Regions from separate parts of the Kitasatospora sp. NPDC059973 genome, predicted to be linked through region 1. Evidence: riboswitches for the same ligand, from Rfam matches in the RefSeq annotation. Region 1 holds a riboswitch; each other region holds the start of a gene.
What was found. Region 1 has a riboswitch for cyclic di-AMP ahead of ACFWA9_RS24900 (NlpC/P60 family protein). Riboswitches for the same ligand answer to the same signal wherever they lie in the genome.
Positions count from the first base shown of each region.

Region 1 (7,635 bases):
GCCGGTCCGCCAGCCCGAGCCGGCGGCGCAGCTCGGCGCCGCCCGAGTCGGGGTGGAAGGTCTGCTCGTCGACCCCCGGCGGCAGTTGCACCATCCGGGCGGCCGCCTCCGAACCGACCGCGTCGGCGATCCGGGAGCGGGTGTACTCGCCGAGGTAGGTGAGGGTGTCGGTACCGGCGCCGATCCGGCGCAGCAGCTGCCGGGCCACCGGGAGCTGGGCCCAGGCGGCCTCGTGGCCGTGCGTCATGCCGAGCAGTCGGCCGCCGGCTCCGGCCCGGCGCAGCGCGGGCGCCATCAGCCCGAGCGGGGCGGCCGCGCCGAACCAGACCGAGTCGCACTTCTCGGCGCGGAGGATCTCGGCGGCCCGGCGGGTGACGCGCGGTGTGGGAACCATCACCTTCGTCCGGTCGCGGATCACCGGGAACGGCTGTTCGGCGTCGAAGCGGGCGACCTCGGCGCCGTCGCGCCAGGTCGACGCGTAGACCACGATGCTCCCGGCGGGCTGACGGACAGCCATGTTGTGGACGAAGGCCTGGATGCCGCCGGGTCGCGGCGGGAAGTCATTGGTGACGATCAAGGTCTTGTGCATCAGGCCACGGCTCGCTCGGTCGGGGGGTGCTCGGTGTACCGCTGGGTGATCCGTACGATAGGTCAACACCACGACCCGCCGGGAACGGATCCGCGCACGGCAACCGTTTCTCCCCCGGGTCTGTCCTAGAACCTAGGCAGCCGGTGCGGCCCCGCCGAACGTGGCGCCGCGCCCGGCACCGGCCGCCCGGGCGTCCGTCGCGCGACGCCTCCGGTGGGACGTCCGAGACGAACGAGGGAGCGCAGTGGAGTTGGCCCCGGCCACCAAGTCCGGTTCACCCAGCGGCGCCGACGGCCCCGGCACGGCGCTGGCCGTCCGCCAGGAGCCCGTACCGGCCCCCACCGGCCCCTCCCGGCGTACCGGGGCGCTCTGCGCGCTCGGCGGGACGTGGCTGGCCTCCCGGGCACTGCTGCTGCTGCTGGTGACCGGCGTGCTGCGGATGGCCGGCGGGGACATCACCACGGACGTCTGGCTGATCTACCACGGCTGGTACGGCGTCCTGCAGACCGGCACCTTCCCGCTGGACGACGTGACCTGGCAGTACCCGCCCGGCGCCGCCCTGGTGATCATGCTGCCCGGGCTGCTGCCCTGGTCGTACCTGGTCTCCTTCTGGGTGATCTGCGGGCTGGCCGACGCGGTCGCGATGGCCCTGCTGGTGCGTACCGGCCTGCGCAGGGGCCGGGCCCTGACCGGTGCCTGGGTCTGGGTGGCCGGCGTGCCGCTGCTCGGTCCGATGATCTACAACCGGTACGACGTCATCGTCACCGCCGTCGCAGTGGCCGGCCTGCTGGCGCTGATCCGCCGCCCGGCGATCGGCGGCATCCTGCTGGGGCTGGGCGGGATCATCAAGATCTGGCCGCTGATCGGCCTGATCGGCACCCCGTCCGGCCGCCGCACCCGCCGCTCCTGGACCGCCGCCGCGGCCACCGCCGTCTCGGTGGGCTTCCTGCTGGCGGCCGGGATGAACGGCGCCTTCGAGTTCCTGACCTTCCAGAAGGACCGCGGCGTCGAGGTGGAGTCGGTCGGCGCGCTGCCGCTGCACTTCGCCCGGATGGCCGGCGCCTGGGACGGCAGGGTGACGATGAACTACGGCTCGGTCGAGATGCTCGGGCCGTGGGTGAACGTGGTCGGCAAGGTGATGCTGGCCGGCAGCCTGCTGGGCTTCGCCTGGCTGCTGCTCTGGCGCTTCACCGCCAAGCGCCGCAACGCGGCGACCATGTACGACGCTGCGCTGGCCGCGCTGCTGATCTTCACCGTGACCAGCCGGGTGATCAGCCCGCAGTACCTGGTCTGGCTGGTCGGCGTGGCGGCGGTCTGCCTGACCGTGCGCGGCACCAGCCAGCGCCCGGTGGCGCTGCTGGTCCTGGCCGCGACGCCGCTGACCGTGGTGGAGTTCCCGCTGCTCTTCAGCGAGCTGGTCGGCAGCGAGCCCTGGGCCGTCACCGCGCTGACCCTGCGCAACCTGCTGCTGCTGGCCGCCACCGGGCTGTCCTGCGTCCGGCTCTGGCGCTCGACCCGCGGGGCTGCCCAGCTCCCGCCGACCGTCGTGCTGGACCGCGCGGAGCCGGAGCCGGTGTCGGCGAACGGCTACCCGGTGCGCCCGGGGATCGCGTACGAGCAGGACCTGCTGGACGGCATCGACCGGCCGCCGGCCCAGCGGCGGCGCTAGGCCGCCAGGCGGCGGACCTCGGTGACCCAGAGCGCGGTGAACTCGGCCAGTCCGAGGCCCAGCTCGTCCCGCAGGACGCGGTCCGACTGCTCCTCCCGGCCCGCCCCCGCGCCCGCCGCGCCGACCGCCCGGTAGTAGCCGACCAGCCGGTCCGGCCCGAAGCGCCGGGCGATCAGGTCGCAGGCCAGCCAGGCCTGCTCGTAGGCCTGGGCGATGCCGTCGGCCCCGGCGGTGAAGTCCCGGTCGGCGGGGAGCGCCGAGGGCACCCGGCCGGCGGCGACGTCCCGGGCCAGCTCGGGGGCGATCTGCCGGGGCGAGCGGCCGGAGTCCCGGTAGCCGGTCCAGTCGGCGACGCCCTCGGAGAGCCAGAGCGGCGTCCAGGCCCGGGTGTCGGCCCGGGTCGCCACGTGCACGGCCTCGTGGGTGATCACCACCTGGCGGCCGAAGTCGCTGAGCCCCCGGTAGGCGCCGGGGTTGACCAGCACCCGGTCGGCCGGGGTGTGCCGGGGGGCGCCGGGCGCCGCGGTGGTGACCGCCACCATGCCGGTCCAGCCCGCCGGGTCGGCGTCCAGCAGCCGGCCGAACTGCTCCTCGGTGGCGGGCAGCTCCAGGAGCAGCCGGCCCGGCCAGGCGGTGCCCCAGAGCGCGGTGACGGCCGGGACGGCCCGGTCGGCCACGGTCGTGAGCTGCGCCGGGTCCGGGCCGTCGGCCAGGCCGAGCACCAGGCAGTGCGCGCCGGCCACCGCCCGGACGGTCCCGAAGTCCCAGAGCGGCGCCGGCCCGTCCGGGCCGTCCTCGCGTTCGACCCGCCAGCCCCCGCCGGTCCGCCACAGCTCCAGCCGGCGCGGGTGGACCACCGGGTAGGCGTCGTAGCCGGTCACCCGGACGGTCAGTTCGGCGGTGGCGGTGAGCCGGTCCGGCCGACCGGCCGGGCCGAGCACGAGGTTGCGGTAGGCCGCCTCCACCGGGGGCGCGGACGGTGGGGCGGTCAGCGTCCGGGCCCGCTCGGCCAGCAGCGCGGCCACCTCGGCCCGCTGGTCCGCCACCGCGGCCACGGAGGCCGCCGGAGCCGCCCGGGGCAGTGACAGCTGGGCCAGTCCGCCCGCCGCGAGCAGCAGGGCCCCGCGCCGGGACAGTGCGCGGCGGCGTGTCACGGCATCGGCGGGAGGGGTCGGGACGGGCCGGCTCAGAGCCGGATCACCTCCGCGACGGGCATCGCGTTGACGCTCTCGTAGCGGACCTTGGCGCCCGGGTAGGGGGCGTGCACGATCACCCCGCCGCCGGCGTACATGCCGACGTGGTGCCTGTCCCGGTAGAAGATCACCAGGTCTCCCGGTCGCGCGTCGGAGATGCTGACCCGCTGGCCGGCGTACGCCTGGGCCTGCGAGGTGCGCGGCAGGGTCACTCCGGCCTGCCGCCAGCTCCAGTACATCAGACCGGAACAGTCGAACGCGCGGGGCCCGGCGGATCCGTACACATAGGGCGAACCGATCATCCGCACGGCGGCGGCCAGCGCGGCCGCGCCGCGTTCGGAGGCGGGCGGGGCCGTGCCCAGGTCGAGGCGGTCGGTGCCGCGGGTGGCCCGCTGCTCGGCCTCGCGGGCGTCCTGGGCCACCATCCGGGCCCGCTCGCCCGCCCCCAGGCTGTTGAGCAGCCGCTGCGCCTTGGCCAGCCGCTGCTGGATCTGCTGCTTGCTCTCGGCCAGGGCCCGGCGGGTCTCCTCCAGCTCGGAGAGCTTCATCGAGGCCTCCGTCCGGCGCTGGTCGAGCCGGCGCTGACGGGCCACCACCTCGTGCAGCGTCTCGTTCTGCCGCTCGGCGGCCTGGTCCAGGCTGCGGGCCCTGGAGAGGTAGCCCTCCGGGTCGGTGGAGAGCATCAGCTGGACGGTCTGCGCCATCCCGCCGCCCCGGTACTCGGCGCCGGCCACGGTGGCGAGGTCGCCGCGGAGCTCGTTGAGCTCGCCCTGGGCGACGGCGACCTGCTGCTGGAGCGTGCCGGTCTCGTGCTGGAGGCGCTGCTGGACGTCCAGTGCGGCGTTGTACTTCTCCGAGGCCTGCTCGGCCTCGTCGTACAGCTGTTCCACCTGCGCCTTGACGTCCTTGCGGTTCGACGGCCCGTCCGGCGTGCCCGGGGCGGCCTGGGCGGCACCCCCCGTGGCCACCCCCAGCGCGGTGGTGGCCGCGGCGGTCAGCACCAGCGCACGGGCGAACGCGCCCGGCAGGGGGGAACGGCGGTGCACGGCCATACGACGGTAACTCCGATCCTGCGACCCGGCCCCGCCGCCGCACCGGTGCGGGCGGCTGTCGAGCGGGAGTCCGGTGGCAGACGTTAGCGAGTCCGGGCGAGCGAGTCCAAACCCCTCCCAACCCGAATATTTGACCCGCAATCGGACATCAGCACGGCCCGGCACGAAAGCCGCAGGCCCGGCCTCCCGCGAGGGGAGACCGGGCCTGCGGGAGCAGACGTCGGATCAGACGCGCACGATGGCCGAGATCGGCAGCATGCTGGCGGTCTCGTACCGGACGTTCGCGCCGGGCTTCGGCGCGTGGATGACCTGGCCGCCACCGACGTAGAGCGCGACGTGGCTGCGGTCCGCACGGTAGATGATCAGGTCGCCGGGCTGGGCGTTGGCGATGTTGGTGCCCACGTTGGTACCGGCGGTGGCCTGGGACTGCGAGGTGCGCGGCAGCGACACGTCTGCCTGGGCGTAGGCCCAGCTGGTCAGGCCGGAGCAGTCGAAGGAGCTCGGACCGGCCGCGCCGTAGACGTACGGGGCGCCCAGCTTGCTCTCCGCGGCGGCGATCGCGGCGGCGGCGCGCGAGCCGTTTGCGGCGGGCGCGGACGGCGCGGCGGCGGCGGGCTTGGCGGCCGGCGAGGACGGGGCGGGCAGCTGGTCGCGGGTGTTGTCGCGGGAGGCGCGGTCGGCGTCCGCCTTGGCCTTGGCCTCGGCCTTGGCGGCGTCCGCCTTGGCCTTCGCCTCGGCGGCGGCCTTCTCCTCGGCCGCGCGCATCGCCTGGCGCTCCTGCTCGGACAGCGAGTTGTACAGGTCCTGGGCCTTGGCCAGCTTGCCCTGGACCTCCTCCTTGGAGGCCTTCAGCTGCTGGGTGGTGGCTTCGAGCTCGCCGAGCTTGCCCTGGGCCTCGTTGCGGTCCTGGTCGAGCCTGCGCTGCTGCTCCTGGAGGTCCTTCAGCGCACCGGACTGCGTGCTGCCGGCCTGGTTGATGGCACCGGCCTGGCTGAGGAAGCTGTCCGGGCTGGACGAGAGCATCAGCTGCACGGTCGGCGATATGCCGCCGTTGCGGTACTGCTCGCCGGCGATCTCGGCGAGACCGCCCTGGGCCTCGGTCACCGCGGCCTGCTGACGGGCCACCTTGTCCTGCAGCTCACCGACCTGCTTCTGCAGCTCCTGCTGCTTGGCCTGGGCGCCGTTGAGCTTCTCGGTGGCCTGCTCGGCCTGCTCGTTGAGCTGGTCGATCTGCTCCTTGACCTGATCCTTGGTCGGCGTCGGGTCGGCGTGGGCGCCGGACTGCGCGGAGAGCGCGACCGCCGCGGCGGCGACACCGGTCAGAATCGAGACCCGGGCACGGCCGGCGGGCTTGGGACGACGATGGGACGCCACGAAGGCGGACTCCTTCTTCCTACGTCCGCCTACCGGGTGAGCTGACGGGTTCGGGCCGGAAGCGTGCCCTACGACGCCTCACCGACCGCACGACGGTCGACCTGGCGCCGATTCACCCCGGAGGAACATGGTTCCCCGGCTCCGTTCCACAGCGCCCCCGACTACTGGACTCCCCGTCGGGCAGATGCTCTGCCCCGCTGCTTCACGAACTCGGCGGTAAACCTCCGCCGCCACCCCTGCTGGGTGATCGACTGTGCGGTGGTTCGAGGCATGACCCTAGTAACAGAACCGTGATCCGTTCAAATCCTTGTCAGAAAAATGCCGGAAGAATATCCAAGTTCATTTGTGAATATGACCGGGTGTGATCACGCGCCCACATGGAGCTGATCGTTTGTCATGATGCGGCCGCAGACACCGACGCCACCCCCGGTTCCGGGGGTGGCGCGGATCACAGGGCCGGATCCCGGCCCGTGGGCATGTCGGTCCGTCAGACCCGGCGGATCGCGTTGATCGGCATCGCGTCGGCCTTCATCACCTTCACCACGTCACCGGTGTGCGGCGCGTGGACCACCATCCCGTTGCCGATGTACATCCCGACGTGGCTGCGGTCCGGGCGGTAGATGATGAGGTCGCCCGGCTGGGCGTCGGCCAGCGAGGCCACCTTCGAGCCGTAGTTGGCCTGCGCCTGCGAGGTGCGCGGCAGCGAGACGCCGGCCTTCGCGTACGACCAGACCATCAGACCGGAGCAGTCGAAGGAGTTCGGGCCGACCGCGCTCCAGACGTACGGCGAACCCTGCTTGCTCATCGCGTTGGCGACGGCCTGCCCGGCGAAGCCGCTGCCCTGCGGCAGGCTGCTCAGGTCGGTGCGCTCGCTGCCGCGCGAGGCCCGGTCGGCCTGCTGCTGGGCGGCCTTCAGCGCGGCCCGGTCGGCGGCGCTGAGCGAGTTCAGCAGGTCCTGGGCTTCCTTGAGCTTCTTGTTGACCTCGGCCTTGGACTGGTTCAGGTCCTTGGTCGTGCTGTCCAGCGAGGCGAGGACGGCGGCCGCCTCGGCCTTCTGCTGGTCCAGCCGGCGCTGCTGGTCCTGCAGGCCCTTGAGCGCCTCGGTCTGGCTGGAGCTGGCCTGCTGGACGCTGGCGGCCTTGTCCAGGTAGCCGGACGGGTCGGAGGCGAGCATCAGCTGGACGGACGGGTCGATGCCGCCGGTCCGGTACTGCTCGGCCGCCACCTCGGCCAGCCCGCCCTGAAGCTGGGTCATCTGGTCCTGGCCGCGAGCCACCTGGTCCTGGAGCTGGTCCGCCTGCTTGCGCAGCTGGTCCGCCCGCTCCTTGGCACCGTTGAACTTCTCGGTGGCCTGCTCGGCCTCCTCCTGCAGCTGGTCGACCTGCGCCTTCACGTCCTCCTTCTTGGGGGACGGGCTGGGCGCGGCGTGGGCGCTGACCTGGGCCGAGAGGGCGACCGCGGTCGCAGCGGCAGCGGTCAGCACGGTGACCCGTGCACGGCTCGACTGCTTGGGACGGCGGTGGGTGGCCAAGTGACCGGCTCCTTCTTCCAACGGACTCACCCGAACGAGTGAGAATCCGGAAAATAGGTTTGACGCCAGACCCTAGTGAAGATCCACGCTTTGCGCCACTCCCCCGATGGCGTGAACTCCCGCCCCCCGCCATGACTTCACGGGATCCACACATCCCCGCAAACCGGGCGCTGACCAGGCGTCATCTCCTGCCGGCCGGCCCCGGCCGAGCTCAGGGCCGGGCCAGT
Region 1 is NZ_JBHWUI010000098.1:20,359-27,993, reverse strand. It holds gene ACFWA9_RS24920 (glycosyltransferase family 4 protein) at 1-589, opposite strand, end outside; gene ACFWA9_RS24915 (glycosyltransferase 87 family protein) at 834-2,258, shown strand; gene ACFWA9_RS24910 (hypothetical protein) at 2,255-3,412, opposite strand; gene ACFWA9_RS24905 (NlpC/P60 family protein) at 3,445-4,503, opposite strand; gene ACFWA9_RS24900 (NlpC/P60 family protein) at 4,729-5,877, opposite strand; cyclic di-AMP (ydaO/yuaA leader) riboswitch at 5,888-6,041, opposite strand; gene ACFWA9_RS24895 (NlpC/P60 family protein) at 6,365-7,408, opposite strand; gene ACFWA9_RS24890 (NYN domain-containing protein) at 7,620-7,635, opposite strand, start outside.

Region 2 (7,635 bases), on a different contig from region 1:
GCCGCGCGCCTCACGGAGGCGGCGCAGCTGGGAGCCGAGGAGGATCCGGCGGACCATCGAGCCGCCGCCCGGCTGAACTGTGGTCATGCGGTCGAAACCTCCACCTAGGGCAAACAGCGCACAGTCTGCCATCAGTTGAGCGCTCACGGTGCCGATACTGACGGATGTTCCTATCAGTTCTGCACTCCTCACACCAGGATGCACGTGCATTCGGCGCTTGCATATGCCATTTGAACGACTGCACGTGAATCGACTCTTGCATCTGCAGTGAGCGCAGAGGACGATGGTGCACGTGCACCTGCACATCCCTGGCAATCCCGCGGGCTCCGCGTCGACCCCACGCGCGACTCCGCGCACCAGCCCGGCAGCGCCCTCGCGCCACCGGGCCTTCGTGTGCGCGCGCGACTGGTCGAGGGGTCGGCCGCGCGGCCTAGCGAGTCGGAGGTGACCGGCATGACCCCGGCGGGTCCAGCCGTGTCCGCCCCCTTATGGGAGGAGCTCTTCATGAGCACCGGTACGGCCTTGGCAGTCGATCCCCATGTGGTCACCTGTACGCTCGCCCCTCGCTACGAAGCCGTCAGAACCGCGCGCGACTTCGCCAGGACCGCTCTTCAGCGCTGGGGACTGAGCGAACTGTTCGACGACGTCGCGCTGGTGGCCTCGGAACTGGTGACCAACGCCCTGCGGCACGCCATCGGCGCGTGCCCCGGTGCGACGGGCGGCGCGCTCGACGACTACGACTTTCCCACCCAACCCGCTCCCGAGGGGCGACTACCGATCCGAATAAGCCTGGTGCACCGCGCACCGCAGGTGGTCTGCGCCGTCAGCGACCCCAGCAGCACCGGGCCGGTGGCCCGGGAGGCGGACTTCGTCGCCGAATCGGGTCGCGGGCTGCACCTGGTGGACTCGTTCAGCCGGTCCTGGGGCTGGCACCCGCTGGGCGGCGGCAAGGTGGTCTGGGCACTGTTCGAGCCCGAGGCCGGCGCGCTGGCGGAGCTCGGCGGGCGGCACCGCCGCTCGGCCTAGCCGTGCGCCGCGGCCGGCGGGAGGACGGCACCACTCCCGGGGCGCGGCACCGGGAGGACGGCACCGCCCCCGATCCGCGGCCGCGCACGCTCCTGGCCGCAGACGTGCGGCGCCCGGTCCGCGGCGGCCCGCCCGCGAGCCCCGACCCGACGGCGACCGGTCGGCGACAGCCGGTCGCGCGATCGCCCGGCGACAGCCTCCCGGGGCGACGGCCGCACCGGCGGCACCCGCTCACGACGCCCACCACGGGGCGGCCGGGCGGAGAAGACAAAGGCCGTCGTGGTGTCAGCACCCACGACGGCCCCCCGATGGCGAAGAAGACGAAACGGTCAGACCGCCAGGTGGTCGAACTCCCCGTCCTTGGCGCCCAGCAGCAGCGCCGCGATCTCGGCCCGGGTGTAGATCAGTGCCGGACCATCGGGAAAGCGCGAGTTGCGCATCGCCACGTCGCCCCCCGGGAGCGCGGCGAACTCGACGCAGTTGCCCTGGGAGTTGCTGTGGAGGCTCTTCTGCCAGACCACGTCCTTGAGGTCCGCAGCCGCCATCCCGTTGTACGTGTCGTACCTGTCGTGCATAGAAATCTCCCGAAGAGCTCCGGAGTAGTCGTCCAGCTCGGCGCCCCGGCTCGCAGCCGAACGACTGGGCCGGCCCCGTACCGGCCCGGCACAACGCCTCACTTGACGTGATGATAGCTCCAGTGCACGTGCATCAGCACGGGACGTTGCAGGTGCACGGGCCCTTCGTCGACAAACCGGAACTCTTCACCGCCTCGACACCCGAGGGAACGTAAGCGGACATATCCGGGGCAATCGGGAAGACTCCGATAACCGCCCGTAGGCGGCCACCCGCTGAATGTTGATCTTCGGGCGCCTGGAGTCGCACCGCCGTGACCCTCCGTCAGACCGTCCGTATGCTGTGAGACATCTCACGCGCCACCACCGCAACGCGCGGCACCTCCTGTCACGTCTCAGGCAGAAGTGGTAGCCACATAGGGATTGATCACGGTATGTCCGAATTTCGGGCACCCCGCCCCTCCCGGTACGGCAGCCGACTGCAGCGTTGGCCGGGGGATGTCCTACGATCTCCGCCATGAGCACCGCAGCCATCCCGGGCGCGCCACTGCCCGTCCGCACCCCAGGCTCCCGTGCGCGGGGGCGCCACCGACGCCCCGAGCGCCCCGAGATCCCGGCCGGATCCCCGGCCCTGGTGCTCGCGGTGCCCGCGACCGCCGGGCCGGAGTCCCGTTCCGTGGTCGAGGAACTGCTGTCGATCGTACGCAGCGAGCAGAACGGCGTGCAGACCGCGGCCGGTTACCTCGACAGCGGCGCGGGCGGGAGCGAGCCCGGCCGTGACGAGTTCTCCGTCGCCGAACTGCTGGCGCACGCCGCCGAGTCGGGCCTGCCCGCCCCGGTCGTGGTGCCGCTGGTCCCCGGCCCGCACGGCTTCCTGACCGAACTGCACGCGCTGGCCGCCGAGTACGGCGCCCACGTCACCGATGTCCTCGGCCCGCACCCGCTGCTCGCCGAGGCCGTCCACGTCCGGCTCTCCGAGGCGGGGCTGGCCCGCGCCGACCGCGCCCGGCTGTTCGCCATCGCGACGGCCGCGGACGGCGTCGTCCTCACCACCGTCGGTGGCGAGGAGGCCGCCGCGGCGGCCGGGATCACCGGTGTGCTGCTGGCCGCCCGCCTCGCGGTGCCGGTCGTGCCCGCCGCGCTCGACGTGCCCGGCTCGGTGGCCGCCGCCGTCGCGCACCTCAAGGAGACCGGCTCCCAGCGCCCCGCGCTGGCCCCGCTGGTGATCGGCCCGGAGGCCGACTCCGAGCTGCTCGCCACGGCCGCCGAGGAGACCGGCTGCCCGAGCGCCGCGCCGCTCGGCGCCTACCCGACGGTGGGCCAGCTGATCGCCGCCACCTACCTCGCCGTACTGCCGGCCGTCGCCCCCGAGGCGTTCGCCGCGCAGGCCGCCGCCGAGGAGGCCGCTGCCCAGGAGGCCGGGGAGGCCGCCGCCGAGTAGCGGACCACGAACGCCGAAGGGCCCGGAGCGCACCCGCTCCGGGCCCTCGCCGTACCCCCCGCCGTCCGTGTCCCCGCCGCACCGGCCCTCTCCGTACGGGCCCGCGCCGTACCGGTCCGAGGCGCGTCGGTGCGGGCCCCGGCGGGCCCCGGCCTCAGGTCCGCCCGCCCACCCGGCCGGTGGCCGCCGCCGCGTCCTTGAGCCGCAGCGCCGGCAGCTGCACCGGCCGGGACTGCGCGGCGAAGGCGGCCACCGGCACGCCGGTGGCGTTCCACGGCGACCGCCCGCCGCCACCGTCCGCCTTGCGCACCTGCAGCACCTCGGTCTGCCCCGCCCGGCGCAGCAGGATGTTCTTCGGCGGCGCGGACTCCGGGTCCATCCAGAGCTCGTTGCCGTCGAACTCGCAGTCCAGGACGAGGATGTCGTCCGGCCTGCCGTCCGGGGTGGCCCGGAAGGCGATCCCGGCCCGGCGGTGGCCGGTGAACCGGCTGCGGCTGAAGGTGACCGCCTCCCCGGCGAGTTCGTGGCGCGCGGTGGAGACGCCGTAGTCGCTCTGCCCGGCGGCGTCGATCAGCAGGCCGTCGAAGACGGTCCCCTTGTCCCGGCCGAGCGAGTGCAGCGCCACTCCCCCGCCGCCGTTGCCGTACAGCACGCTCGCGGTGTAGTCGAAGTCGTTGAGGTAGGCGCCGTGCTCGATGCCCCACCCGCCGTTGTGGTAGGCCGCGAACTCGGTGACCACGTGGTGCTGCTGGGCGTTCAGCCAGACGAAGATGCCGTCCCGCAGGTTGTTGTGGGCCAGGCAGCGCTGGAACGTCCAGACCCCCTCGCTGTTCTCCGGCCACTCGAAGCCGGAGGCGCCGTCGGCCCCCTGGACGCCGACGGCCACGCAGTCCAGCGCCTTGCCGCCGGTGCCGGCGCCGAGGTTGAAGCCGGTCAGCCGGTAGGCCCGCGGGTTGGGCTCCAGCCGCGTGCGGGAGGCGACGCAGGACTCGTAGACGATGTCGTCGGAGGGCTGCTGCGGGGTGCGGGTGTCCGGCGGGCCGTCCCACCAGTAGGCGTCCTCCCAGGTGTCGTGGCTGATGCAGCTGCGGAAGGTGATGCCGTGGCTGGCGTGCGGGACGAAGGCGTGGCTCCCCGCGTCGCGGACCACCAGGCCCTCGACGACGGTGCCCCGGGTGGTGTCGCCCAGCATGTGGAAGTGCAGCCCGTACCGGCCGAGCACCGGGGCGGTCACCGGGGCGCTGCCGTCCGGGCCCTTCCAGGACTCCGCGGTGTCGGTGCGCGGGCCGACCCAGCGCAGCGCCGCGTGCCGCAGGTCGGCCCGGCGGGAGGTGGTGAGGTGGACGTGGGCGCGGCCCTCGGCGGTGCCCTCGATCCGCACGCTGCGGGTCAGGTTGAGCACCTCGGCGCCGACCGTGACGCCCCCTCCGGCGGCGACCCGGGGGTGCGCGTACGTCAGCGGCGCCTCCAGGGTGACGGTGGATCCGCTGACGGACCGGACGACGGCGAGGTCGTAGCGGGTGGAGAAGCCGTCCTCGCCCGGCGGGCCGGTCGGGGTGACGGCCAGTTCGTCGCCGGGCAGCCAACCGGTGGGCGGCGCGGCCAGGCTGACGGTGGTGTCGCCCGCCGCGAGTGCCCGGTCGGCGCGCACCCAGGCGGTCTTGGCCGCGCCGTCCAGCCGCAGGTACCCGGCGCCGGTGACCCAGAGGCCGACGTCGGTGTCGACCACCTTCACGCCGTCCCCCCGGAAGCGCCGCTCGTCGACGGCGGGGAAGCGCACGGTGTGCACGGCGGCGCCCTCGGGGGCGAGCGCGAGGGTGCCGCGGATCTCGACGTTGCCCGCGGCGGCGAGGGTGAGGCTGCGGTCGGCGGCGAAGGTGAGCGCACCGCCCGGCTCGACCAGCAGCGAGCCGATCGCGGCGTCGGTGTCGAGCAGCACCCGGTCGGTGATCCGGACGGCGCTCTGCGGTCCGGGTACCCGGCCGCCCCAGCCGGCCGGGTCCGACCAGGGGCGGCCGCCCTGGTCGGGGGTGGGTGCGGGGGCGGCTCCGGCGGGGGCGCCCTCGGTGGCACCCCCGGGCGTCCCGGGGGGCGACGCGGCGCCGTGCCCGTGCCCCGCGGCCGGGTCGGCCGCTCCCGGCCCCGTGGCGGGGTCCTCCGCGGCGGCGACGGGCGCGGAGCGGCCGTCCAGGGAGCGCCGCAGCGCCTCCTCGCCGCCGACCGCCGCGAAGACCGTGCCGACGGCGAGCCAGCGCAGCATCGTCCGCCGGGGCAGGGGAGTTCGGGGCTCTGCGGGCGTGATGTCCGCTCTGCGGTGTTTTGCCCGGCGGTGCGTTCCACGCGGCCGCTCGGCCGGCGCACCGGCCTCCGGACCCTCGTCCATGGCCATCGCTGCGAAGCCCTCCCCCCAGACGGCCGCGTCGGTCCTGATGCCCTGAAGCATAGGCAGTTGCCGTGACTCCGACGGGCGTTGCTCGAAATCGGTCATTTCTGATCATGGTGGACAGCCATTTAGCACGCTCTTCATAAACCGTGATGGCCGTCACACATGTTTGCGGTTTGAACTTAAGTCTGCTTAACGTGCTCCCCGTTCGTGGCCACACGGACCCAGCCCACCCGCAACGCCGAGTCCTGCCGTCGGGTGCGCTGGCAGCGCAGAACGCACCACGGCAGGAGCGGGGGAACCACAGGTAAGTCGCCCGGGACCGGTTCGTACCGGTTCGGGGCTAGGGGTGAAGCCGCGTCCACAGCGCGGCCGGGCAACTCCAGCCCGAATCCGACAGCTCACCTCGCAGGCGTGGGAGAGGACCGCGTCACCATGCTGCCCACCAACGGCACCCGCCTGTCCGGCCGCACCCGCCGAGCGATCGCCACCCTCGGCGTCGTCGGTATCGGCCTCACCATCCCCTGCCTCACCGCCGGCTCCGCCTCGGCCGCCTCGGTCGCCACCTGGGACAAGGTCGCCCAGTGCGAGAGCACCGGCAACTGGAGCATCAACACCGGCAACGGTTTCTACGGCGGCCTCCAGTTCACCAACTCCACCTGGGCGGCGTTCGGCGGCACCAGCTACGCCGCGCGTGCCGACCTCGCCACCAAGGACCAGCAGATCGCGGTCGCCGAGAAGGTGCTCGCCGTCCAGGGCCCCGGCGCCTGGCCCGTCTGCTCCGTCCAGGCCGGTCTGACCAAGGGCGGCACCCCGGCCGCCGTCGACACCGCGACCGCCGCCACGCCGGCCGCCCCGAAGGCCGCCCCGGCCCCGGCGCAGACCCCCGCCCCCGCCGCCAAGCCGGCCGCGCCCAAGGCCGCCCCGAAGGCCGCCGAGACCCCGGCCGCCGCCGACTCCGCCCAGCAGTCGCAGGGCCGGAACTGGCAGCAGTACCGCCAGGACGCGCAGGCCTCCTCCGACTACACCGTGGTCGCGGGCGACTGGCTCTCCTCGATCGCCGACAAGAACAACGTCCAGGGCGGCTGGGAGCGGCTCTACGAGCTCAACCGCGGCACCCTCGGCGACGGCCCGCACGTCATCTACCCGGGCCAGCACCTGAGCCTGGGCGACCGCGCGAAGACCCGGGCCTCGGACGAGTCCGGCCAGGGCTTCGACTGGTTCAACCGCTCCTCGGGCGCCACCGGCAAGGCCGACGGCTCCACCGCGACCGCCACCAAGCCGGCCGCGCAGACCCAGGCTCCGGCCGCCAAGCCCGCCGCCCAGGCGTCGGCCGAGGCGCCGGCCCAGGCCGCCACCGGCAGCATGGCCGCCGCGGTCTCCTTCGCCCAGTCGAAGGTCGGCCAGGCCTACGTCTACGGCGGTACCGGCAACGGCGGTTGGGACTGCTCCGGCCTGACCCAGGCCGCGCTGCGCGCCGCGGGCGTCTCCGTCCCGCGGGTCGCCGCCGACCAGGCCGCCGCCAGCACCCACGTCTCGCTGGACGCCCTCAAGGCCGGCGACCTGCTGTTCTGGTCCAACAACGGCCAGGACTCGGGCGTCTACCACGTCGCGCTCTACATCGGCGACGGCAAGTACGTCGAGGCCGCCAACCCGAGCGTGGGCGTGCGGACCCAGACCATCGCCAACTGGGCCCCGGACTTCGCCGGCCGGGTCTGATCCCGCGCGCGGTCCGCACGCGGTCCGCGCCGTCCGCCGCAGCCCCCGGGGAGAGTCTGGTCGCTCCTCCCCGGGGGCTCCGGCACGCCCGCGCGCGGGACGGCGCGGGCCCGGGCATGGCCAAACCTCGGCCCGGGCGGGCATGCTGCTGCTCCGCACCCGAGGAGGAGTCACATGGCCCAGGTCACCGTCACGCTCGACGCCAATCTCGCGATCGACGCGATGATGCTCTCCGGCACCAGGAACCCGCAGGACGCGGTGGAGCTGATCCTGCGCGACTACCTCGCCCGGGGGCGGCGCACCGAGAGCCGGACCGGCGAGGCCGCCGACGGGCAGCGGACCGGGCAGCAGCGCCCGACCGCGCAGGAGGGCTGAGGGCGGACAGGACGGGACCCCGGAGGACTGGATCGTCCTCCGGGGCCCCGGTCGTCGTCTCAGCGGGCGCAGGCGCCCGTGGAACCGCGCATCACCAGCTCCGGCTGGAACATGAACTC
Region 2 is NZ_JBHWUI010000102.1:13,093-20,727, reverse strand. It holds gene ACFWA9_RS25475 (helix-turn-helix transcriptional regulator) at 1-87, opposite strand, end outside; gene ACFWA9_RS25470 (ATP-binding protein) at 505-1,026, shown strand; gene ACFWA9_RS25465 (DUF397 domain-containing protein) at 1,356-1,601, opposite strand; gene ACFWA9_RS25460 (hypothetical protein) at 2,116-3,039, shown strand; gene ACFWA9_RS25455 (hypothetical protein) at 3,194-5,299, opposite strand; cyclic di-AMP (ydaO/yuaA leader) riboswitch at 5,692-5,850, shown strand; gene ACFWA9_RS25450 (transglycosylase family protein) at 5,837-7,141, shown strand; gene ACFWA9_RS25445 (hypothetical protein) at 7,316-7,516, shown strand; gene ACFWA9_RS25440 (LacI family DNA-binding transcriptional regulator) at 7,576-7,635, opposite strand, start outside.
Region 2: linked by a shared signal. The riboswitch ahead of ACFWA9_RS25450 (transglycosylase family protein) and the one ahead of ACFWA9_RS24900 (NlpC/P60 family protein) in region 1 are both predicted to bind cyclic di-AMP.

Region 3 (7,635 bases), on a different contig from region 1:
CGCGGGCGACCACCTGGGCGGGGACGCCGCGCAGTTCGACGCCGACCGGCTTGGAGACCGCGTCCTTGCCGCCGAGGTCCACCACCAGGCCCAGGTCCTTGTGGTAGTAGGGCTCCAGCGGCTGGTTGCGCAGCGCGGCGATCACGTTGTTGGCCACCGCCCGGCCCTGGCGGGCGGAGTGCTGGGCGGTGGGCGGGCAGACCGCGCCGTCGCCCTTCGCGAGGTCCGGGACGGCGGCGGCATCGCCGAGTGCGAAGACGCCCTCGAACTGCGGCACCCGCATCTCCGCGGTGACCGCGATCCGGCCGCGGACCGTCTCGGCGTCCAGGGTGCCGATCAGCGGGCTGGCCGCGACGCCGGCCGTCCAGATCAGCGTCCGGCAGGGGAGCACCCGGCCGTCGGTGAACTTGACCGACTCGGCGCCGACTTCGGCCACCGAGACGCCCAGCGAGACCTCGATGCCGCGCTCGCGCAGCACCTCCAGGGCGGCGACGCCGAGGGCGTCGCCGAGCTCCGGCATCAGCTTCGGGGCGATGTCGATCAGGTGCCACTTGATCTGCCGGGCGTCCAGCCGCGGGTAGCGCCGGGCGGCCGCGGTGGTCAGCCGCTGGAGGCAGGCGGCGGTCTCGGTGCCCGCGTAGCCGCCGCCGACCACCACGAACTGGAGCCGGGACTCGCGCTCCCGCTGGTCCAGGGTGGCGGAGGCGAGGTCGAGTTGGGCGATGACGTGGTCGCGGACGTAGGTCGCCTCGGCGAGCGTCTTCATGCCGCGCGCGTAGTCGGTCAGGCCCGGGATGTCGAAGGTGCGGGTCACGCTGCCGGGCGCGAGCACCAGGTAGTCGTACTTCTGCGCGACGACCTCGTCGGTGATCTTGCGGACCACGCAGACCTTCGAACGCGGGTCGACGCCGATCGCGCCGCCGGGGACGATGTGGGTGCGGCGCAGCGTCCGGCGGAGCGAGACCGCGACCGACTGCGGGGTCAGCACCCCGGCCGCCACGTGCGGGAGCAGCGGCAGATAGAGCTGATAGCTGAACGGCGTGACCAGCGAGATCTCCGCCTCCGAGGGCGTGAGCTTGCGTTCGAGCCGGCGAGCGCACTCCAGTCCGGCGAAGCCACCGCCCACGATCAGGATCCGAGCTCGTTCCATCGTTCATCCCTTACAGTGCAGTTCGCAGTTCGTACCGTGCAAGGTCCCCACTACTCTGAGCCACACTCGCACGGCGGAGCGGGCGCTGCCACCGGACGGCGCGGATGGCGCAGGCCCGCGCCGGGCGGGGACGGCACGCGGCGCCCGGTCCGCGCATATGCCCGATAGGCTGTCCGGCGTGCTCCCCGAGGTGACGGCGGTCCGTTATGTGACGCCACTGCGAGAAGGCGGCTCGATGCCGGGCCTGGTCGAGGCCGACGACCGGCGGTTGTACGCCCTGAAATGGGTCGGCGCCGCGCAGGGCCGCAAAGCGCTGGTGGCGGAGGTGCTGGCCGGTGAGCTGGGCCGCCGGCTCGGGCTGCCGGTACCGGAGTTGGTCACCGTGGACCTCGACCCGGTGCTGGCCCGCAGCGAGCCGGACCCGCAGATCCAGGACCAGATGCGGGCCAGCGGCGGCCGCAACCTCGGGATGGCCTTCGTCAGCGGGGCGCTCAACTTCGACCCGCTCTGCTTCGAGGTGGACGCCGGGCTGGCCGGGCAGGTGCTCTGGTTCGACGCCCTGATCGGCAACGTCGACCGCTCGTGGCGCAACCCCAACCTGCTGGTGGCCACCGGCGGGCTGCGGCTGATCGACCACGGCGCCAGCCTGATCTTCCATCACCACTGGGCGGGCGCGGCCGGCTGGATCCGCCGCCCGTACGACGCCTCCGACCACGCGCTGTTGCGCGCGGAGCCCGATCTGGTGGCCGCGGACAAGGCGCTCGCGCCGCTCGCCGAGGCGGCGGTGGAGGCGGCGGTGGCGCGGATCCCGGACGTCTGGCTGGCGGACGAGCCGGGCTTCGACTCGCCCGAGGCGGTGCGCGCCGCGTACCGCTCCCAGCTGACCGGGCGACTGGCCGGTCCGCGTGACTGGCTGCCGGAGGTCTCCGCATGAGCGAGTCCGTGACGCCGGCCCCGCCGGCCGTCGAGCTGCACGACTACGAGTACGCGGTGATCCGGGCGGTGCCCCGGGTCGAGCGCGGCGAGTGCGTCAACGTCGGGGTGCTGCTGTACTGCCGGCAGAGCGCGCACCTGGGCGCCCGGACCCATCTGGACCAGGCCCGGCTGCTGGCGCTCGACCCGGTGGCGGACGTCGCCGGGGTGCGGCGGGCGCTGCACGGGATCGAGGCGGTCTGCGCGGGCGGGCCCGCGGCCGGTCCGGCGGCGGGCGACAGTCCGGGGCAGCGGTTCCGCTGGCTGACGGCGCCGCGCAGTGCCATCGTCCAGCCGGGACCGGTGCACACCGGGCTGACCGGTGACCCGGAGGCCGAGCTGCGGCGGCTCTTCGACCAGCTGGTGCTCTGAGGGCGACCGGTCGGGTGCCCGGGGGCCGTCCGGGGGCCCTTCCGGGGCCGAGCGGTTGACCTGCGGACTTTTGCCCCGGTCAAAGCTTGAGTTGGTGAAGCACTCGGTCGTACGCTGGCCCCATGGGTTCGACAGCGACGACGACCGTACCGACCAACGCCGAGTTGATGGAGGCGTTGGCCGCCGTCGGCGCCGCCTACTTCCAGGACTTCGCGGGAGCCGCGGCCCGGCACGGCCTCTCCTCCTCCCAGGCGAAGGCCCTCGGTGCGGTGCAGGAGCCGGTGCCGATGCGCGCGCTGGCCGGCCGGCTGGGCTGCGACGCCTCCAACGTGACGGGGATCGTCGACCGGCTGGAGTCGCTCGGCCTGGCCAACCGCGAGGCGGCGGCCGGTGACCGGCGGGTCAAGATCGTGGTGATCACCGAGCAGGGCCGCGAGATCCTCGGGCTGATCCGCGGCGAGATGAGCCGTACCCACCAGGCCTTCGAGGCGATGACGGACGAGCAGCGGATCTCGCTGCACTCGATCTGCGCGCAGGTGCTGCCGGTCCTCGCCGGGCGCTCGCCCGGCACGGTGTAGCGGCACGGCGGCACGGCGGCACGGCGGCACGGCAGCACAGCGGTACGGCGATCGGCCGGGGCGGGCGCGGGAGGCGGCAGCGCCCGGTCCGCCGCCGCTCGCGCTGACCTCGGCTGTTAGGCTTGCGAAGCGTGAGCGCGAAGCCCCAGATCCCCAATGTCCTGGCCTCCCGGTACGCCTCGGCGACCCTGGCCCAGCTGTGGTCCCCCGAGCACAAGGTGGTCCTTGAGCGCCACCTGTGGCTCGCCGTCCTGAAGGCCCAGCAGGACCTCGGCGTGGAGGTGCCCGCAGGCGCCGTCGCCGACTACGAGCGGGTGATCGACCAGGTCGACCTCGGTTCGATCGCCGCCCGCGAGCGGGTCACCCGGCACGACGTGAAGGCGCGGATCGAGGAGTTCAGCGACCTCGCCGGCCACGAGCAGATCCACAAGGGCATGACCTCCCGGGACCTGACCGAGAACGTCGAGCAGCTGCAGATCCGCCAGTCGCTGGAGCACGTCCGCGACCGCACGGTCGCCGTGCTGGTCCGCCTGGGCCGGCTCGCCGCCCAGCACTCCGAGCTGGTCATGGCCGGCCGGTCGCACAACGTCGCCGCGCAGGCCACCACCCTGGGCAAGCGCTTCGCGACCGTCGCCGACGAGGTGCTGGTCGCCTTCCGCCGGCTGGAGGAGCTGATCGCCCGCTACCCGCTGCGCGGGATCAAGGGCCCGGTCGGCACCGCCCAGGACATGCTGGACCTGCTCGGCGGCGACACCGACAAGCTCGCCGAGCTGGAGCGCCGGGTGGCCGGTCACCTCGGCTTCGACCACGTGCTGACCAGCGTCGGCCAGGTCTACCCGCGCTCGCTGGACTTCGAGGTGCTCACCGCCCTCGTCCAGCTCTCGGCCGGGCCGTCCAGCCTGGCCAAGACGATCCGCCTGATGGCCGGCCACGAGCTGGTCACCGAGGGGTTCAAGGAGGGCCAGGTCGGCTCCTCCGCGATGCCGCACAAGATGAACACCCGCTCCTGCGAGCGCGTCAACGGCCTGGCCGTCATCCTGCGCGGGTACGCCTCGATGACCGCCGAGCTGGGCGGCGACCAGTGGAACGAGGGCGACGTCTCCTGCTCGGTGGTCCGCCGGGTCGCGCTGCCGGACGCCTTCTTCGCCTTCGACGGCCTGCTGGAGACCTTCCTGACCGTCCTCGACGAGTTCGGCGCCTTCCCCGCCGTGATCGAGGCCGAGCTGGACCGCTACCTGCCGTTCCTGGCCACCACCAAGGTGCTGATGGGCGCGGTGCGGGCGGGCGTCGGCCGGGAGACCGGGCACGAGGTCATCAAGGAGCACGCCGTCGCCTCGGCGCTGGCGATGCGGGCCGGCGCGCGGGAGAACGAGCTGCTGGACCGGCTGGCGGCGGACGCGCGGATCCCGCTGGACCGGGCCGGGCTGGACGCGCTGCTGGCCGACCGGCTCTCCTTCACCGGCGCGGCCGGTGCCCAGGTCGCCGAGGTGGTCCGCCAGGTCGAGGCCGTCGCGGCCGCCTACCCCGAGGCCGCCAAGTACGCCCCGGGCGACATCCTCTGACGTTGCCTCAGGCCTTCGTGGGCCCCGCCGCCGATCCGGTGGCGGGGCCTTCGCCGTGTCCGGCGGCGGCATGGCCCGGATCCAGCGGAGGGGCGGTGCCGCAGGCGTAGGTGCAGTCCGGCTCGGCGACCGGGTGGTCCTCGGGGGCCAGCACGTTGCCCCGGACGGTGGTGAACGCCGTCATCGCGCCGGTGACCAGCAGCCCGGCGCAGATCAGCATCGCGGTCCGGAAGGCGGAGTCCACCGCGGCCGGCACCCGGTAGGCCTCGCCGCTGAGCCCGGCCAGCGCCGGCAGGGCGGCCACCGCGAGCAGCCCGGCCGCGCGGGCGGCGGCGTTGTTGACGCCGCTGGCGATCCCGGCATGCCGGACCTCCACCGCCGCGAGCACCGTCGCGGTCAGCGGCGCGACCAGCAGGACCATCCCGCAGCCCATCACGGTGGCGGCCGGCAGCACGTCCGTCCAGTACGAGGCGTCGGAGCCGATCCGCAGCATCAGCAGGACCCCCGTCGCGCAGAGCAGCGGCCCCACGGTGAGCGGGAGGCGCGGGCCGATCCGCTTGCCGAGCCGGCCGGCCCGGGCGGACAGCGCGAGCATCAGCACGGTGATCGGCAGCAGGGCGAGCCCGGAGACCAGTGGGGAGAAGCCGGAGACGATCTGCAGCTGGACGACCAGGAGGAAGAAGACGCCGCTGAACGCCGCGTAGACGCAGAGGGTGACCAGGTTCACCGCGGTGAACAGGCGGGAGGAGAAGAGGCCGAGCGGCAGCATCGGCTCCGGGACGCGGCGTTCGACCATCACGAAGGCCGTGCCCAGCAGCAGGCCGGCCGCGCCGGACACCCACACCACGGCCGAGAGCCCGTCGCCCGCCGCGGTCAGCGCGTAGGTGACCGAGCCCAGCGCGAACGCGGCCAGCGCCGCGCCGAGGACGTCGAACCGGCCGGTCGCGCTCTCGTCCCGGCTCTCCGGGACGTGCCGGGAGGCAACCGCGACCACCAGGGCGGCGAGCGGGACGTTCAACAGGAAGATCCACCGCCAGCCGGGGCCGTCCACCAGCCAGCCGCCGAGGAACGGGCCGATCGCGGCGGACACCCCGCCGAGGCCGGACCAGAGGCCGACCGCCGCCGAGCGGTCGTCAGGGTGGAACACCGCCTGGAGCATCGCCAGCGAGCCGGGGGTGAGCAGCGCCCCGCCGACGCCCTGCACCGCGCGGGCGGCGACCAGCACCTCGATGGTGGGGGCCGCGGCGCAGGCCGCCGAGGCGGCGGCGAACCAGAGCACGCCGATCAGGAAGACGCGGCGCCGGCCGTAGCGGTCACCGAGCGCGCCGCCGAGCAGGATCAGGCCGGCCAGGGTGAGCAGATAGGCGTTGAGCGTCCATTGCAGGGCGGCGAGCGGAGCGCCGAGATCGGTGCCGATCCGGGGCAGTGCGACGTTGACGACGGTGCCGTCGAGCATCGCCATGCTGGAGCCGAGCACCGTCGCCAGTAGTACCCAGCGGCCCTGCGCGGTGCCCAGGCGCAGGGTGCCGGCCTCGGAGGTGGCCACCGCCTGATCGTGCGCCCCGGGAGGCGACGTGACAAGGGTCACCGGGGGTGTGTCGGCGGATGGCTTTCCGTAGGCGATCGCATGCGTACGGACACCGAAATCGGCGGAGCGTGGTGGATCAGTGGCACGCGGTGAATCGATTGTGCACATACTGTGCAGCCGATCATTCGGAGTGTCACGGCCTTCCCGGTAGTGGTTGTCGATTCAAGAGATCGACATTGCTTCGCCCGGGCGGATGAGTTTTAGTTCAGCGACCGCCCGGCATTGGACCGGGTGGCCACCGGGTGGAACGCCTAGTCCTGCCGCTGCCCGGTGGTACGAACCGAACTCTGTACGGCAGGAGCGGGGGACCCAAAGGTAAGTCGCCGGACCGGAATTCACGGTCCGGCTTGGGGTGAAGCCGCGCTATGCGGCCGGGCAACTCCAGCCCGAACCCGACAGCTCACCTCGCAGGCGTCGGAGAGGACAGTTCGCCATGCCCGCACAGGCTCGTCGTATCACCCTGCCCCGCGCCGCCCGCATCGGCATCGCCACCGCCGTGACCGGCGCCGCTTTCGCCCTCCCGCTGGTGACCACCATCAGCGCCCAGGCCCACACCGCCCCGGCCGCCAAGCCCGCCCAGACCTCCACCTGGACCGGCGCCACCAGCGTCGACGCCGCGCCGGCCGCTGCCGCGCAGCCGGCCGCCGAGGCCGCCAAGCCGGCCGCCGCGCCGGCCGAGGAGAGCTACAAGGTCGTCGGCGGGGACACCCTGTCGAAGATCGCCGACGCCAAGCAGGTCGAGGGTGGCTGGAAGGCCCTCTACGACCACAACCGCTCGGTCGTCGGTGCCAACCCGAACCTCATCTTCCCGGGTCAGCAGCTCGCGCTGGGTGCCAAGGCCGCCGCCGCTCCGGCCGCCGCCGAGGCCGCCAAGCCCGCCGCCCCGGCCGCCAAGCCGCAGGTCTCGCAGGACGCGCAGAAGCCGGCCGCCCAGCACGCCGCCCCGAAGCCGGTCCAGGCCGCCAAGCCCGCCGAGGCCCCGGCCGCCAAGCCGGCCGCCCCCGCCGCGAAGCCGGCCGCTCCGGCCGCCCCCGCGGCGCCGGCCGCCGCGGCCAGCACCTCGGGCTTCGTCGCCCCCCTCGCCAACCCGAAGCTCGGCACCGCCTACGGCGTGGCCGGCTCGATGTGGGCCTCCGGTCACCACACCGGTGCCGACTTCGTCGCCTCCACCGGCACCCCGCTGCGCGCCGTCGGCGCCGGCACCGTGGTGAAGGCCGGCAACGGCGGCGCCTACGGCAACGAGGTCGAGATCAAGCTCGCCGACGGCCACTACGCCGAGTACGCGCACCTGTCCTCGATCGGTGTGAAGATCGGTCAGACCGTCACCGCCGGCCAGCAGATCGGCCTCTCGGGTGCCACCGGCAACGTGACCGGCCCGCACCTGCACTTCGAGATCCGCACCGGCTCGGAGTA
Region 3 is NZ_JBHWUI010000125.1:206-7,840, reverse strand. It holds gene ACFWA9_RS28255 (NAD(P)/FAD-dependent oxidoreductase) at 1-1,150, opposite strand, end outside; gene ACFWA9_RS28250 (HipA family kinase) at 1,329-2,084, shown strand; gene ACFWA9_RS28245 (DUF3037 domain-containing protein) at 2,081-2,494, shown strand; gene ACFWA9_RS28240 (MarR family transcriptional regulator) at 2,617-3,072, shown strand; gene purB (adenylosuccinate lyase) at 3,204-4,634, shown strand; gene ACFWA9_RS28230 (MFS transporter) at 4,642-6,180, opposite strand; cyclic di-AMP (ydaO/yuaA leader) riboswitch at 6,491-6,651, shown strand; gene ACFWA9_RS28225 (peptidoglycan DD-metalloendopeptidase family protein) at 6,656-7,635, shown strand, end outside.
Region 3: linked by a shared signal. The riboswitch ahead of ACFWA9_RS28225 (peptidoglycan DD-metalloendopeptidase family protein) and the one ahead of ACFWA9_RS24900 (NlpC/P60 family protein) in region 1 are both predicted to bind cyclic di-AMP.